4 regions of the Vibrio sp. MA40-2 genome follow, and region 2 is predicted to be linked to each of the others. Evidence: predicted binding sites of a transcription regulator. Region 2 holds the regulator's gene; each other region holds the start of a gene.
The links. Region 2 encodes CRP, which controls carbon source genes, mostly activating them, when cyclic AMP is high. Its sites were predicted from a motif close to TGTGANNNNNNTCACA; they were not measured.

Region 1 (3,220 bases), 810 kb from region 2:
GGTTAAATTAGAATTCTACTTTAGCACCAACAGCGTAGCCTAGCTCAGAACCATCTACGTCATTTCCGCCGATTTCAGCGTAAAGAGTAGTAGCAGAAGCAACAGCGTAACCAGCGTTTAGGAAGTACTCAGTTGTGTCATCATCAGAAGCGTCAGCATCAATTAGGTTAACGCCTGCAGCGAACAACCACTTGTCCATTGTGTAATCAGCAGCAAGAGCAACTACGTTACCGGCATCTTCAACATCGTAGTAACCTAGTGCTAGGTTCATCGCGTCTAGACCGTAACGAGCTTCAAGAGCAAAAGTGTCTTGTTCTGCAGAGTTAGAAGTACCGTAGTAACCCATTAGGTCGAAGTCACCAGCCATAAAGCCAACTTTGATGTCTGCAAGGTCTGCAACTGCATCAGAACGTTGGTTGTCACGGTAAGCAGCAGAAACATACATTTGATCGTTTGAGTAATCCCAACGAACAGCTTCGTCAGCACAAGCGTCAACTTGGTCTACAGCCGCAGTTACACCGAATTGGTAATCTTCGCCTACACCTAGATCATCAGCAATGCTACAAACATCACCAATTTTCACAGAACCGTAAGAAGCAGTATAGAATGCAAAGTAAACGTCACCCATGTTAGCGCTTCCGCCTTCAGTAGTGTCGTTGTCGTCGCCTTGGAATTCCCAGTATGCGCCAACAGATAGCTCATCGTTTACAACTTTACGGATATCAATTTTTAAATCAGCATCTTGAATTTGTTGCTCAACGCTTGAATCTTCAGCTGTACCTTTAACGTAAACAACTTCTAGGTCACCGCCTAAAGTAACGCTTGCACCATCTTGGTTATAAAGTTCGATACCTGCGTTAGCCGCTGTAGAAGCAACCAATACTGATAATGCTAATAGAGTCTTTTTCATAATAATCCACTGCCTTTTCTTAAGAATGTAGGAAATCCTTTCCGGTTCCCTTTTTTATTTTATTGATAATAACGTTTTAGCTTAGTTGCTACCTCGTCATCACCCGTAATATTTCGAGAACTAGATTGCAAAAGAAATCGTCTGATGTCAAACCTCTAAATAAATAAAAATAAAAATAAATAAATACAATAAAAACAGTGATTTAGCTTATTTCATATATGTATAAGTTATAATCAACACATCAATAGCATTGAAAAACCAATCAACCAATAAAAATCCTTTGCCATATATTAATCTTATAAATTATACTAATACGATATAAAATATATAATATTCGGCTTAAATATAAAATTAAAAGAATTTAATATCGACCAGAAAGTTCATGCATTACAATTGAAAAGGTTCAATTTTTTTTGTGACATAGATCGTGTTTTTACTAAAAAAGAAGCAAATATGTGACTTAAATCGGCTCTGTAACTAAATAAAATCCCAATAAAAATAAATTCTTATCCAGTAATAAAAATTAATAATTATGTAACTCAAACATGCTTAGTGATATTTCTCACATATTCTCTAGCAATAGAGTAGGCATAATAGCTGTGCTAAACTGCGCCATCCTTTATCGCTGGTCATGTTATGCTCAATCCCAAAGTCGAAAAGTCTATTCGTAATAGCTATCAAAACTTACAACATCAATTGGATAACTTTATTCCTAGACGTGCGCAAAATTACTTAGTCGCCGAAATAGCCAAGACCTTATCCGGCCATTATCACAAAAGTAATCGTATTATCGTTGCAGAAGCGGGAACCGGTATTGGTAAATCTCTTGCTTATTTAATGGGTGCGATACCTTGTGCCGTTTTAAACAATCGTAAAGTGGTTATCTCAACGGCAACCGTTGCTTTACAAGAACAGCTATTAAATAAAGATCTCCCTTTATTTCGGCGCATAACCGATTTGGATTTTTCATTTATTCTTGCTAAAGGCCGTCAACGATATTGCTGCGCAGAAAAACTCGCCGCCGCGAGCGGAGCTGATGATGGGCAAATGGCCATGTTTGACGCCAAGCCTAATAAAGCTGACATTGAGTTATTAGAAAGATTGTACCTCGCGCTATCTAAAGGGAAATGGGATGGCGATAGAGATTCGTGGCCAAAACCGATTGACGATAGAATTTGGCAAACTATTGTCAGCGATAAACACAGCTGTAATAACGGTTTACCCGCACATAGAGGGTGCCCGTTTCAAAAGGCGCGATCTGAGCTTGATAAAAACGATGTCATTATTGCCAACCACAGCTTAGTAATGGCAGATATTGATCTCGGCGGCGGAGTTATTCTTTCTGAACCGGATAATACTATCTATATATTCGATGAAGCTCATCACTTACCAAAAATTGCCAGAGATCATTCATCTGCAGCTGCAAGTTTAAAAGGCGCAGTGACCTGGCTAGAGAAACTCAACCAATCATCAAGCAAGTTCACCAGCTTAGCCGATGAAAAACGCGTCAACCGTTTTAGAAATGAATTGCAAGATTCCATTCAACAGCTGGTACCGTCTCTTAGTGGGCTAAGTAAACAGTTTGACCCAAATAACTTTGCCGACAAAGTGTACCGCTTCGAACATGGTGATTTACCTGAGTGGTTGCAAAGCGAATCTAAAGATCTAAAAGTGTTATCAAATAAAGCCAACCTCGCTGTCGGCAAAATTGCCGACCTGATCGCCGAACGTTTAAAAGACGGTGAACTATCCAACAAACTGGCGGAACCTGCACTCGCCGAACTTGGCTTTTATCATCAAAGATTAGACAACCTAGCAAAAGTATGGAACCTAATGGCGGAACCGAAAAAAGACAAAGGCGCGCCATTAGTTAAATGGTTAGAAATTAGCCCGGAACGAGAAGACGATTTCATCGTCAACGTTTCACCTTTGGAAGTTGGCTGGCAGTTAGATCAAAAACTGTGGAGCCGATGTGTTGGCTGCGTGCTAACGTCGGCAACATTGCGTGCTCTAAATTCATTTAGCTTCTTTTGTCATCAAGTGGGCGTAAGCAGCGTTAACGCAAACAAGGTTAAAACCGTTAACAATGCCAGTGACAGCGATAGCAAAGATGATGGTGTGCAATTTTTAGCTTTAGCGTCACCATTTAATTACCAAGATAATGCCGAATTACTCATACCTGCAATGAAATACGAACCGCAGGCGCCACAATTTAGTGACTATTTGTCTGAATGTTTGCCAAACCTTATTGTAGATAAAAAAGCAAATTTGGTGCTTTTTGCTTCTTATTGGCAGATGAAACAAGTGGCC
Region 2 (3,220 bases):
TCCATAAGTTCACTCGTCCAGAAATGGACATCGAAATTCGTAAAGCTAAAGAACAAGGTCGACACATCAGTTATTTTGGCCCAGAAGCAAACGACTTTCCGGCATTAGAGCAATTCTTTAAGAAATATGGAGAAGAAGGCAAAGGACAAGTAAGGCGTTATCTGCACTCCTTTGATGAAGCCGTACCTTATAATCAGATGCCAGGAACCTTTACCCCTTGGCAAGATTTACCCGAAAACAGTGATGTGCTTTTTTATGAAGGCTTACATGGCGCGGTGGTCGATGGTGAGGTGAATGTATCGCAACACGCTGACTTGCTTATCGGTATGGTGCCGATTGTTAATTTAGAATGGATTCAAAAGTTCGTACGCGATACTAGAGATAGAGGACACTCTAGAGAAGCCGTGACCGATTCAATCGTTCGCTCAATGGATGACTATCTAAATTATATTACGCCTCAATTTTCTCGCACACATATTAACTTTCAGCGCGTACCAACGGTTGACACTTCGAACCCTCTTAACGCCAAAGGAATACCCAGTTTAGACGAAAGTTTTGTGGTTATTCGTTTACGTGGCATGAAAAATGTCGATTTTCCTTATCTGTTGGCCATGATTGATGGCTCATTTGTTTCACGCCACAATACACTCGTTGTTCCAGGTGGCAAGATGAGTTTTGCTATGGAATTAATTATTAGACCCGTGCTTCAGCAGTTAATCGAAACAGGCAAAATAGGTTAATTTATACACAACTTGCGGCTTTGTTTGTTATACCGTGATGACGTGCACATTTTTGCGTATAAAATAGGGATTTGAGAGCGATCAAAATCAAGAAATCACCTGAAAAAAAGGATACTATTCTTAACAGACATACATATGTAGCTTGCAGCTTTGATTAAGAAATCCTATGCTAACGTCACCGAAATATAGGGACGTGGCAAAGGAACGCTGCTTAAGTAGGCCCTGCAGATAATAGTGAGATAATTATGGTTCTAGGTAAACCTCAAACCGATCCGACGTTAGAGTGGTTTCTTTCACACTGTCATATTCATAAATATCCATCAAAGAGTACGCTTATCCACGCGGGTGAAAAAGCGGAAACTCTGTATTACATTGTGAAAGGCTCTGTGGCTGTGCTTATCAAGGATGAAGAAGGTAAAGAGATGATTCTTTCTTACCTTAACCAAGGTGACTTCATCGGTGAGCTAGGCCTTTTTGAAGAAGACCAAGAACGTACCGCATGGGTACGAGCTAAATCACCTTGTGAAGTTGCTGAAATTTCGTTTAAGAAATTCCGTCAGCTTATTCAAGTTAACCCAGATATTTTGATGCGTCTTTCGTCTCAAATGGCAAGTCGTCTACAAACGACAAGCCAAAAAGTAGGCGATTTGGCCTTCTTAGATGTGACTGGTCGTATTGCTCAAACACTTCTTAATTTAGCAAAACAACCTGATGCAATGACTCACCCTGATGGGATGCAGATCAAAATTACTCGTCAAGAGATTGGACAAATTGTTGGCTGTTCACGTGAGACAGTTGGACGTATTTTAAAAATGCTTGAAGAGCAGAACTTAATTTCTGCACACGGTAAAACTATCGTTGTTTACGGTACTCGCTAACGTTCATTCGTTAATACGGAACCGTCTATAAAAAACAAACTAAAAAAGCAGCGGAAACGCTGCTTTTTTTTTCGATAAAATTAGAATAGCTTTTATGTAAGTGCTTCTAATTGATGGTGCTTGCAACTTGGTTGGGCATATATCTGGACACACCCAACCGGTTTAACATAAACGCTAAACTTTAGTCACATAGGTAGCGGAATTTTACATCATTCCTGGCATTCCACCCATACCACCCATGCCGCCCATATCAGGCATTGCAGCACCAGCATCTTTAGCTGGAGCATCAGTAACCATTGCTTCAGTTGTGATCATTAGTCCAGCAACCGATGCAGCGAACTGTAGTGCACTGCGCGTTACTTTAGTTGGATCTAAGATACCCATTTCAAGCATATCACCGTATTCGCCTGTGGCGGCATTGTAGCCATAGCTCGCATCGCCTGCTTTAACGTTGTTAGCAACAACTGAGTCTTCCTCACCTGCATTTTCAACGATTTGACGTAAAGGCGCTTCCATTGCTCGAAGAGCAACACGAATACCAACATTTTGTTCTTCATTGCTACCTTCAAGACCCGCGACTTTAGAAGCAGCGCGAATAAGAGCAACACCACCACCAGCAACGACGCCTTCTTCAACCGCAGCACGAGTTGCGTGAAGCGCATCTTCTACACGGTCTTTCTTCTCTTTCATTTCGACTTCAGTTGCTGCGCCAACTTTGATTACTGCAACACCGCCAGCAAGTTTCGCTACGCGTTCTTGTAGTTTCTCTTTGTCGTAATCTGATGTCGCTTCTTCGATTTGTTGGCGAATTTGAGCAACGCGACCTTGAATCATTGCTTCTTCACCAAGACCATCAATGATGGTTGTATTTTCTTTAGTGATGATAACGCGCTTCGCTTGACCTAGATCTTCTAATGTAGCTTTCTCTAGTTCTAAACCAATCTCTTCTGAGATAACCGTACCAGAAGTTAGAATCGCGATATCTTGTAGCATTGATTTACGACGATCACCGAACCCTGGAGCTTTAACTGCTGCAGCTTTCACGATGCCACGCATGTTGTTTACTACCAATGTAGCCAACGCTTCACCTTCAACATCTTCTGCAATGATAAGCAGTGGACGAGAGGCTTTAGCAACCGCTTCTAGAGTGGTTAACAGCTCACGGATATTCGATACTTTTTTATCAATCAAAAGAATGAATGGGTTTTCTAATTCAACCGCACCCGCTTCTTGGTTAGTAATAAAGTAAGGAGATAGGTAACCACGGTCAAACTGCATACCTTCAACAACATCAAGTTCATCTTGAAGTGCTTGGCCTTCTTCAACAGTAATAACACCGTCACGACCTACTTTCTCCATTGCTTCAGCAATGATGTTACCAACGGTTTCATCAGTGTTCGCTGAAATCGTTCCTACTTGTGCAATCGCTTTTGTATCAGCACATGGTACAGATAGAGCTTTAAGCTCTTCTACTGCGGCAACAACCGCTTTGTCGATACCACGTTTAAGGTCCATTGGGTTCATACCAGCAGCAACCGCTTTAAGGCCTTCAGTAATGATTGACTGAGCCAATACTGTTGCTGTTGTCGTTCCATCACCAGC
Region 3 (3,220 bases), 130 kb from region 2:
GCATTTACTCAATTAAGTGCTGAACGCAGTTTCTCTAATTTGAGTTTAAGAGAAGTTGCTAGAGAAGCTGGCATCGCTCCAACCTCTTTTTATCGTCATTTCAAAGATATGGATGAGTTAGGGTTAACATTGGTTGATGAAGGCGGGTTATTACTAAGACAACTAATGAGGCAAGCAAGGCAACGAATAGTAAAAGAAGGAAGCGTAATACGAACCTCGGTCGAAACATTTATGGAATTCATAGAAAGTAGCCCAAACGTATTTAGATTATTGTTACGTGAACGCTCTGGAACGTCTCCAGACTTTAGAGCCGCAGTAGCCAGAGAGATGCAACATTTTGTCGCAGAAATGACAGAATATTTAATAAGTACAGGAATGAAGAGAGAAGAGGCTTCCATTCAAGCAGAAGCGTCAGTTATCTTAGTGTTTAGTTCTGGCGCAGAAGCGTTAGATTTAAACAAACATGAGAGAGAAGAGTTAACTGAAAGACTTGTCATGCAATTACGAATGACAGCTAAAGGTGCTTATTGGTACAGAAAAGAACGTGAAAGACAAAACAATAGGATATAACTATGTCAAATGAATCAATCCCTGAAAAAAATGACTCCGCAAAAAAAACATTAATCCTAGCAGTTATTGCCGGTATGTGTGGTAACGCTTTATTGTCGCCGTTAACGGTTAATGAAATTTCTTTTTCTATATTTCCGTTAATCGCATTGGTTTTGGCAGTTCAGATGCTATATCAAGATTATCTGCGTCACCCAATTGCAGAAGACTTACCTTTGGTTGGTTTAGCATGCTTTTTTGTCGGTGCCTTTGGTCATTCTGCGTTTGTAAAAGCACAATATCCAGATGCTGGTTCTAACTTTTTTGCCATTATAGTGACATTATTACTCTTGCTTTGGGTAGGGAAAAAACTTGGGTTTGTCGCTAAACCTGCGTAAATAATAAAGCAGTATCGCGCTTTCCAGATAGAACCGATTACGTAAAATGAAAACGAGCTTATGCTCGTTTTTTCTTTCTCTGAGATAGCTTAAATCTGGATGTTTTTTTATTGTTTACTCACCCATGATTTTTGATCACTTCTTTACTTTTCATTCTACTACTCCTGACTGATTACATGACAATAATCGCTTAGTTTCGTTGTGTTTTTATGAGTTAACCATCTTGATAGTCTAAAATTACTTTGACGTGAAAGTAAACGTCAGTCTCCATTAATGTGATATGTGTCACATAATTGCCAGTGTTTATATCTTTGTTGGCGTCTTTCTGTAAATAATAAAAAGGAAATTAATTAGAGTTCAAACTAATATTTAGGAGAAATGATGTGCTCTCAAACAGCGAGAGAATCGTTTGGTAAGTCTGCAATAGAAGGATTAACCAACTCAATATCTTGGCAATTTAGTGTGCCTAGTATCAAAGATGGTTTGCAGGTGAATAGGCTGATTGCTGAGTCGCCGCCACTTGATACTAATTCGGCTTATTGTAATTTTCTACAAACCACACACTTTCAAGATACATCGATAGTGGCATATTTTCAGGGTGAGCTGGCCGGTTTCATTTCTGGTTATTTGAAGCCCAATGATTCAAAGACGTTGTTTATTTGGCAAGTTGCAGTTGCATCGAAATATCGAGGGCAAGGTTTGGCTAAAACCATGTTGAGTGAGTTACGTGCACGAAATTGTTTACGTGATATCACCGCCATCGAAACAACGATTACCAAAGACAATGACTCTTCATGGGCACTTTTTAAAACGTTGGAACAAGAAAGTGAGCAAGAAAGCTTAGTTAGTGTCTTCCTCGATAAAGAGCTCGACTTTAAGGGCCTCCACGATACTGAATACCTATATCGACTTCCTTTAACTCCACGCAACGAAACAAAAAACTAGAAATGGAATAATCATGGATATTTTTAAAAGAAAAGAATCAAATGTTCGCTCTTACTCAAACAGTTTTCCAGTTGTTTTTTCAAAAGCAAAAGGCTGTTGGCTAGAAACAGATGTTGGTGACCATTACCTCGATTTCTTAGCTGGAGCTGGTTCACTAAACTATGGTCATAATAATCCTATTTTTAAACTTGGGTTACTCGAGTATATCGAAAAAGATGGCATCACCCATGGACTCGATATGCACTCGGAAGCAAAAGCGGATTTTCTAGAGGCACTTGAACAACATATATTCAAACCTCGTAATCTTAATTACAAAGTTCAATTTACTGGGCCAACTGGAACCAATGCAGTGGAAGCTGCATTAAAACTTGCTCGGAATGTAACAGGCCGGAGTAATGTGGTGGCCTTTACCAATGGCTTCCATGGTTGTACTAGTGGTGCACTTGCTGCTACAGGTAATCAACATCATCGTCAAGGTGCTGGTACCACATTGAATGATGTAACTCGTCTTCCTTTTGATGGTTATGCAGATGTTGATGGACTCAAACTATTCAGTGCAATGTTAGAAGATAATTCATCAGGTATTGATAAGCCAGCCGCCGTACTACTAGAAACAGTACAAGGTGAAGGTGGACTAAACGTTGCCTCTGATGAGTGGCTTCAAGAGTTAAGCCGTATCTGTAAAAAAAATGATGTTCTACTTATTGTGGATGATATTCAAGCGGGATGTGGTCGAACTGGTACCTTTTTTAGTTTTGAATCTTCGGGCATTAAACCCGATATGGTAACACTATCAAAATCGGTTAGTGGTTATGGTTTACCAATGGCGATTGTACTGTTGAAACCGGAATTAGATGCTTGGAAACCAGGGGAACATAATGGGACTTTCCGTGGAAACAATCACGCTTTTATTACCGCAACTAAAGCCATTGAAACTTATTGGTTAGATGACAAATTTGAACAGCATATTAAGCAATGTGCCGAAACGGTTTCCGACAATATTAATACTATGTTGAATCGCTATCCTGACCTGTTTTCTCAGAAAAAAGGTAAAGGGATGATGCAGGGTATTGAATGTGAAAGTGGTGAGTTCTCTAGCCAAGTGACTAAAGCATGTTTTGACCGAGGGTTAGTTATAGAAACTGCTGGGCCGAACGGAGAAGTGATCAAGTTTTTCAGCCCATTGACGATTACTCAAGAAGAATTAGAGCAAGGAATGAGTATTTTTTCTGACGCAGTAGAGGCGGCCGTTGCCTCTCAATTTAAAAAAGCCTCGTAATGGAGAATGTAGAATGATTGTAAGAACATTAGAAGAATGCCTGAATAGCGAA
Region 4 (3,220 bases), 1.3 Mb from region 2:
ACTACCTAGCCACCACTTGTCGAAAAGAGCAAAAATTAGAAGTTGCGTTAACAGAGAAGCAACAAGGTTACCGTGAAGTTAACATGTTGTTATCTGATCTTGTCGAGACCAACCTAGCCACTTATGAAGACGGAGTATTAACATTTGCCAGTGAAGATGCGCGACGCTTTTCAAACGGCGAATGGTTAGAAACCTTGGTGCACAGTACAGTAAAACAAATTCAAGATGAATTGCCAACCATTCAAGATCATTCCTTAAATGTTCAGGTATATCGCCAGTTGGGCGAACGTGAAGTAAGAAACGAGCTCGATGTCGCCACTGTAGTAAACAATAAGCTGCACATTATCGAATGCAAAACTAAAGGTATGCGTGATGATGGAGATGATACCTTATATAAATTAGAATCATTACGAGATTTGCTTGGTGGCATACAAGCAAGAGCAATGCTTGTCAGTTTCCGTCCTCTTCGACACAATGATATTACGCGTGCAGAAGATCTCGGTTTGGCTTTGATTGGCCCTGATGAACTGAAGGATTTAAAAACTCATTTAGCCAATTGGTTTACAGATGCAGGTGGTCACGAAGAAGTCTAGTAACGGACAAAATAGTGACAAAAAAATAGAGACCAAGCTTAACACTTGGTCTCTATTTACTGATATAGATTAATTACCCTACACAAAATTTCAAAACAAGCTGTCAAAAAATCAAAGCTACAGCATTTTACGCGCAGCAGAAATAACCACTTGAATAGAGCGAGTTTCAGTCTCTTTTAACGTTACATGATCTGGAATTTCTTTTTGAGTTCGATTAATAATGACACCAGCAACACAACCGGCTTTTAGGCCAGAACTTGCGCACATAGTGAACAACGTTGCCGATTCCATTTCAAAGTTTAGCACACCCATATCTTGCCATTCTTGCATAGAGCCTTGGAAACGCTTCACCACTCGACCTGAGAACGTATCGTAACGTTCTTGACCTGGGTAAAAAGTATCACTTGATGCGGTAACACCCATATGCACTTTTGCACCTGATTCTTCAACCGCTTGTTTCATTGCTGCCGCCACTTCAAAGTTTGCTACAGCAGGGAATTCCAACGGTGCAAAATGGGTACTTGCGCCATCTAAACGAACTGAACCCGTAGAAACAATCATATCACCAACATTAACATCAGCTTGAATTGCACCTGTTGTTCCTACACGCAAGAACGTACGCACACCACACTGAGCTAACTCTTCTACCGCAATAGATGTAGAAGGCCCACCAATACCGGTTGAGCACACGACAACTGGAGTCTCATCCAACTCAGCTAAGTACACATTGTACTCCCGGTGACTTGCCAGTTGGATTGCATTATCCATTTCAGCTGCGATTTTAGGTACACGATCAGGATCACCAGGAATAATCGCAACAGTCGCGCCTCTAAGGTCGGCAGCAGTAATACCAAGGTGAAATACAGGTTGAGACATAAATTGCTCCTTTAATTGGCGCTAGCATTTTACTAAGCCAGAATATAGTCAACGTTCACCTTTAAACTGTAGCGAACAAACAATAAAAAGTTAGTGACTAAAATCACACATACAAATAATCATGAATGTCATGTTACATATTAATGAGATGTAGATCACACTATGTTCACATAATACAAATTATATTCAATGCAACTAACTTCATCTTATTGCCTACTTAACCTTGGAAAAAACATGTTTACGATCGCAATAACCTTAATGCATTTGCTGTAACCAAAAATGTTGCGCCACTATCGGCTAACACCGCCATCCATAAACCAGTAATACCCATAAGGCTCGTAATTAAAAACACCAGCTTTAGACCTAATGCTAGCGCTATATTCTGGCGAATATTAGCCAGCGTTGCTTGAGATAAAACAATAATGTCCGCGATATCAGTCAGTCGGTTATGAGTCAACGCAGAATCTGCAGCCTCCAAAGCAACATCAGTTCCACTCCCCATAGCGACACCAATAGACGCAGCTTTCATCGCTGGCGCGTCATTTATTCCATCTCCAATCATCGCAACATGACCTTCGCTCGTTAACTTTTGAATATATGCGACTTTATCTTGTGGTAGTAAACCCGCTTTGAACTCAACGTCAACTTGGTCGGCCACTGCTTTGGCACTTCTGGCATTATCCCCGGTAAGCATCAAAGTACGAATGCCTAATTGATGTAACTTAGCAATACCTTCTTTAGCATCATCACGTAACGTATCTTGCCATGCTATACTTCCTATTATTTCGCTTACTTGCGCTAAGTCTGTTCTAACAACCAAAACCGCCGTTTTCCCTGCTTGCTCTAAAGACTCAATTTGTTGTCTAACCGTCGAAGAAAGAGACAGTGTCACTTTACTAGGAGCGACTATTTGATACAAGATACCTTCAATAACCCCACTTACCCCAACGCCAGCAATCGCACTTTTGTCCTGTGCATCTAATAAACTCAGTTTTTCAGTAGTCGCATATTTAACCAAAGAACGAGCAAGAGGGTGAGTTGAGCCAACTTCTATTGATGCTGATATTTGGATAAGATCATTACGCTTAACATCTGCATAAACCTGCACATCTGTTACGTTTGGTTCGCCTTTGGTCAGCGTACCCGTTTTATCAAAAGCAATGGTTTCTAATCGGCCTAATTGTTCGAGGGCCGCCCCTCCTTTGATTAACGCACCTCTTTTTGCCGCCACCGCTAAACCTGAGGTAATAGCTGCCGGCGTTGAAATAACCAATGCACAAGGACAGGCAATTAATAATAAGGCGAGCCCTCTATATATCCATGTTTCCCACGGTTGAGAAAAAACTAATGGAGGGGTAATAATCACTAGCAAAGCTAACAACATCATTGCTGGTGTGTACCAACGGCTGAACTTATCTAGAAATCGTTCAAGTGGTGCTTTGTGAGATTCAGCTTCCTCAATTAAATGCAGTATACGATCAATCGCATTTTCACCTTGTTTAGACGTCACACTTAAACGAACAACTTTGTCAACCACAACTGATCCTGCCATGACTTGATCGCCCGCATAATGTTCCACAGGAAGTGATTCTCCTGTTAATGCGCTTTCATCAAAACTAGCATTAAATTGAACAATGCCATCCGCAGGTAATCGAGATCCCGGCGAAACTTCAATCATATCACCAGGAATCAATGTGCTTACTGACACTTCAACCCTTTCATTATCGATAATTTTGATCGCTTGTTCAGGA

Region 1: the regulator CRP is predicted to act here: its motif matches at 1,462-1,477, upstream of dinG (ATP-dependent DNA helicase DinG).
Region 3: the regulator CRP is predicted to act here: its motif matches at 1,219-1,234, upstream of ectA (diaminobutyrate acetyltransferase).
Region 4: the regulator CRP is predicted to act here: its motif matches at 1,562-1,577, upstream of udp (uridine phosphorylase).

The regions. Positions count from the first base shown of each region.
Region 1 is NZ_CP178628.1:2,002,877-2,006,096, reverse strand. Features, by position in the region: gene ACLKML_RS16690 (porin) at 8-910, opposite strand; gene dinG (ATP-dependent DNA helicase DinG) at 1,547-3,220, shown strand, end outside.
Region 2 is NZ_CP178628.1:1,193,180-1,196,399, reverse strand. Features, by position in the region: gene ACLKML_RS13145 (phosphoribulokinase) at 1-740, shown strand, start outside; gene crp (cAMP-activated global transcriptional regulator CRP) at 986-1,618, shown strand; gene groL (chaperonin GroEL) at 1,823-3,220, opposite strand, start outside.
Region 3 is NZ_CP178628.1:1,064,111-1,067,330, forward strand. Features, by position in the region: gene fabR (HTH-type transcriptional repressor FabR) at 1-570, shown strand, start outside; gene ACLKML_RS12555 (YijD family membrane protein) at 573-944, shown strand; gene ectA (diaminobutyrate acetyltransferase) at 1,326-1,889, shown strand; gene ectB (diaminobutyrate--2-oxoglutarate transaminase) at 1,903-3,168, shown strand; gene ACLKML_RS12570 (ectoine synthase) at 3,182-3,220, shown strand, end outside.
Region 4 is NZ_CP178628.1:2,800,219-2,803,438, forward strand. Features, by position in the region: gene ACLKML_RS20110 (DUF1887 family protein) at 1-593, shown strand, start outside; gene udp (uridine phosphorylase) at 711-1,469, opposite strand; gene ACLKML_RS20120 (zinc/cadmium/mercury/lead-transporting ATPase) at 1,708-3,220, opposite strand, start outside.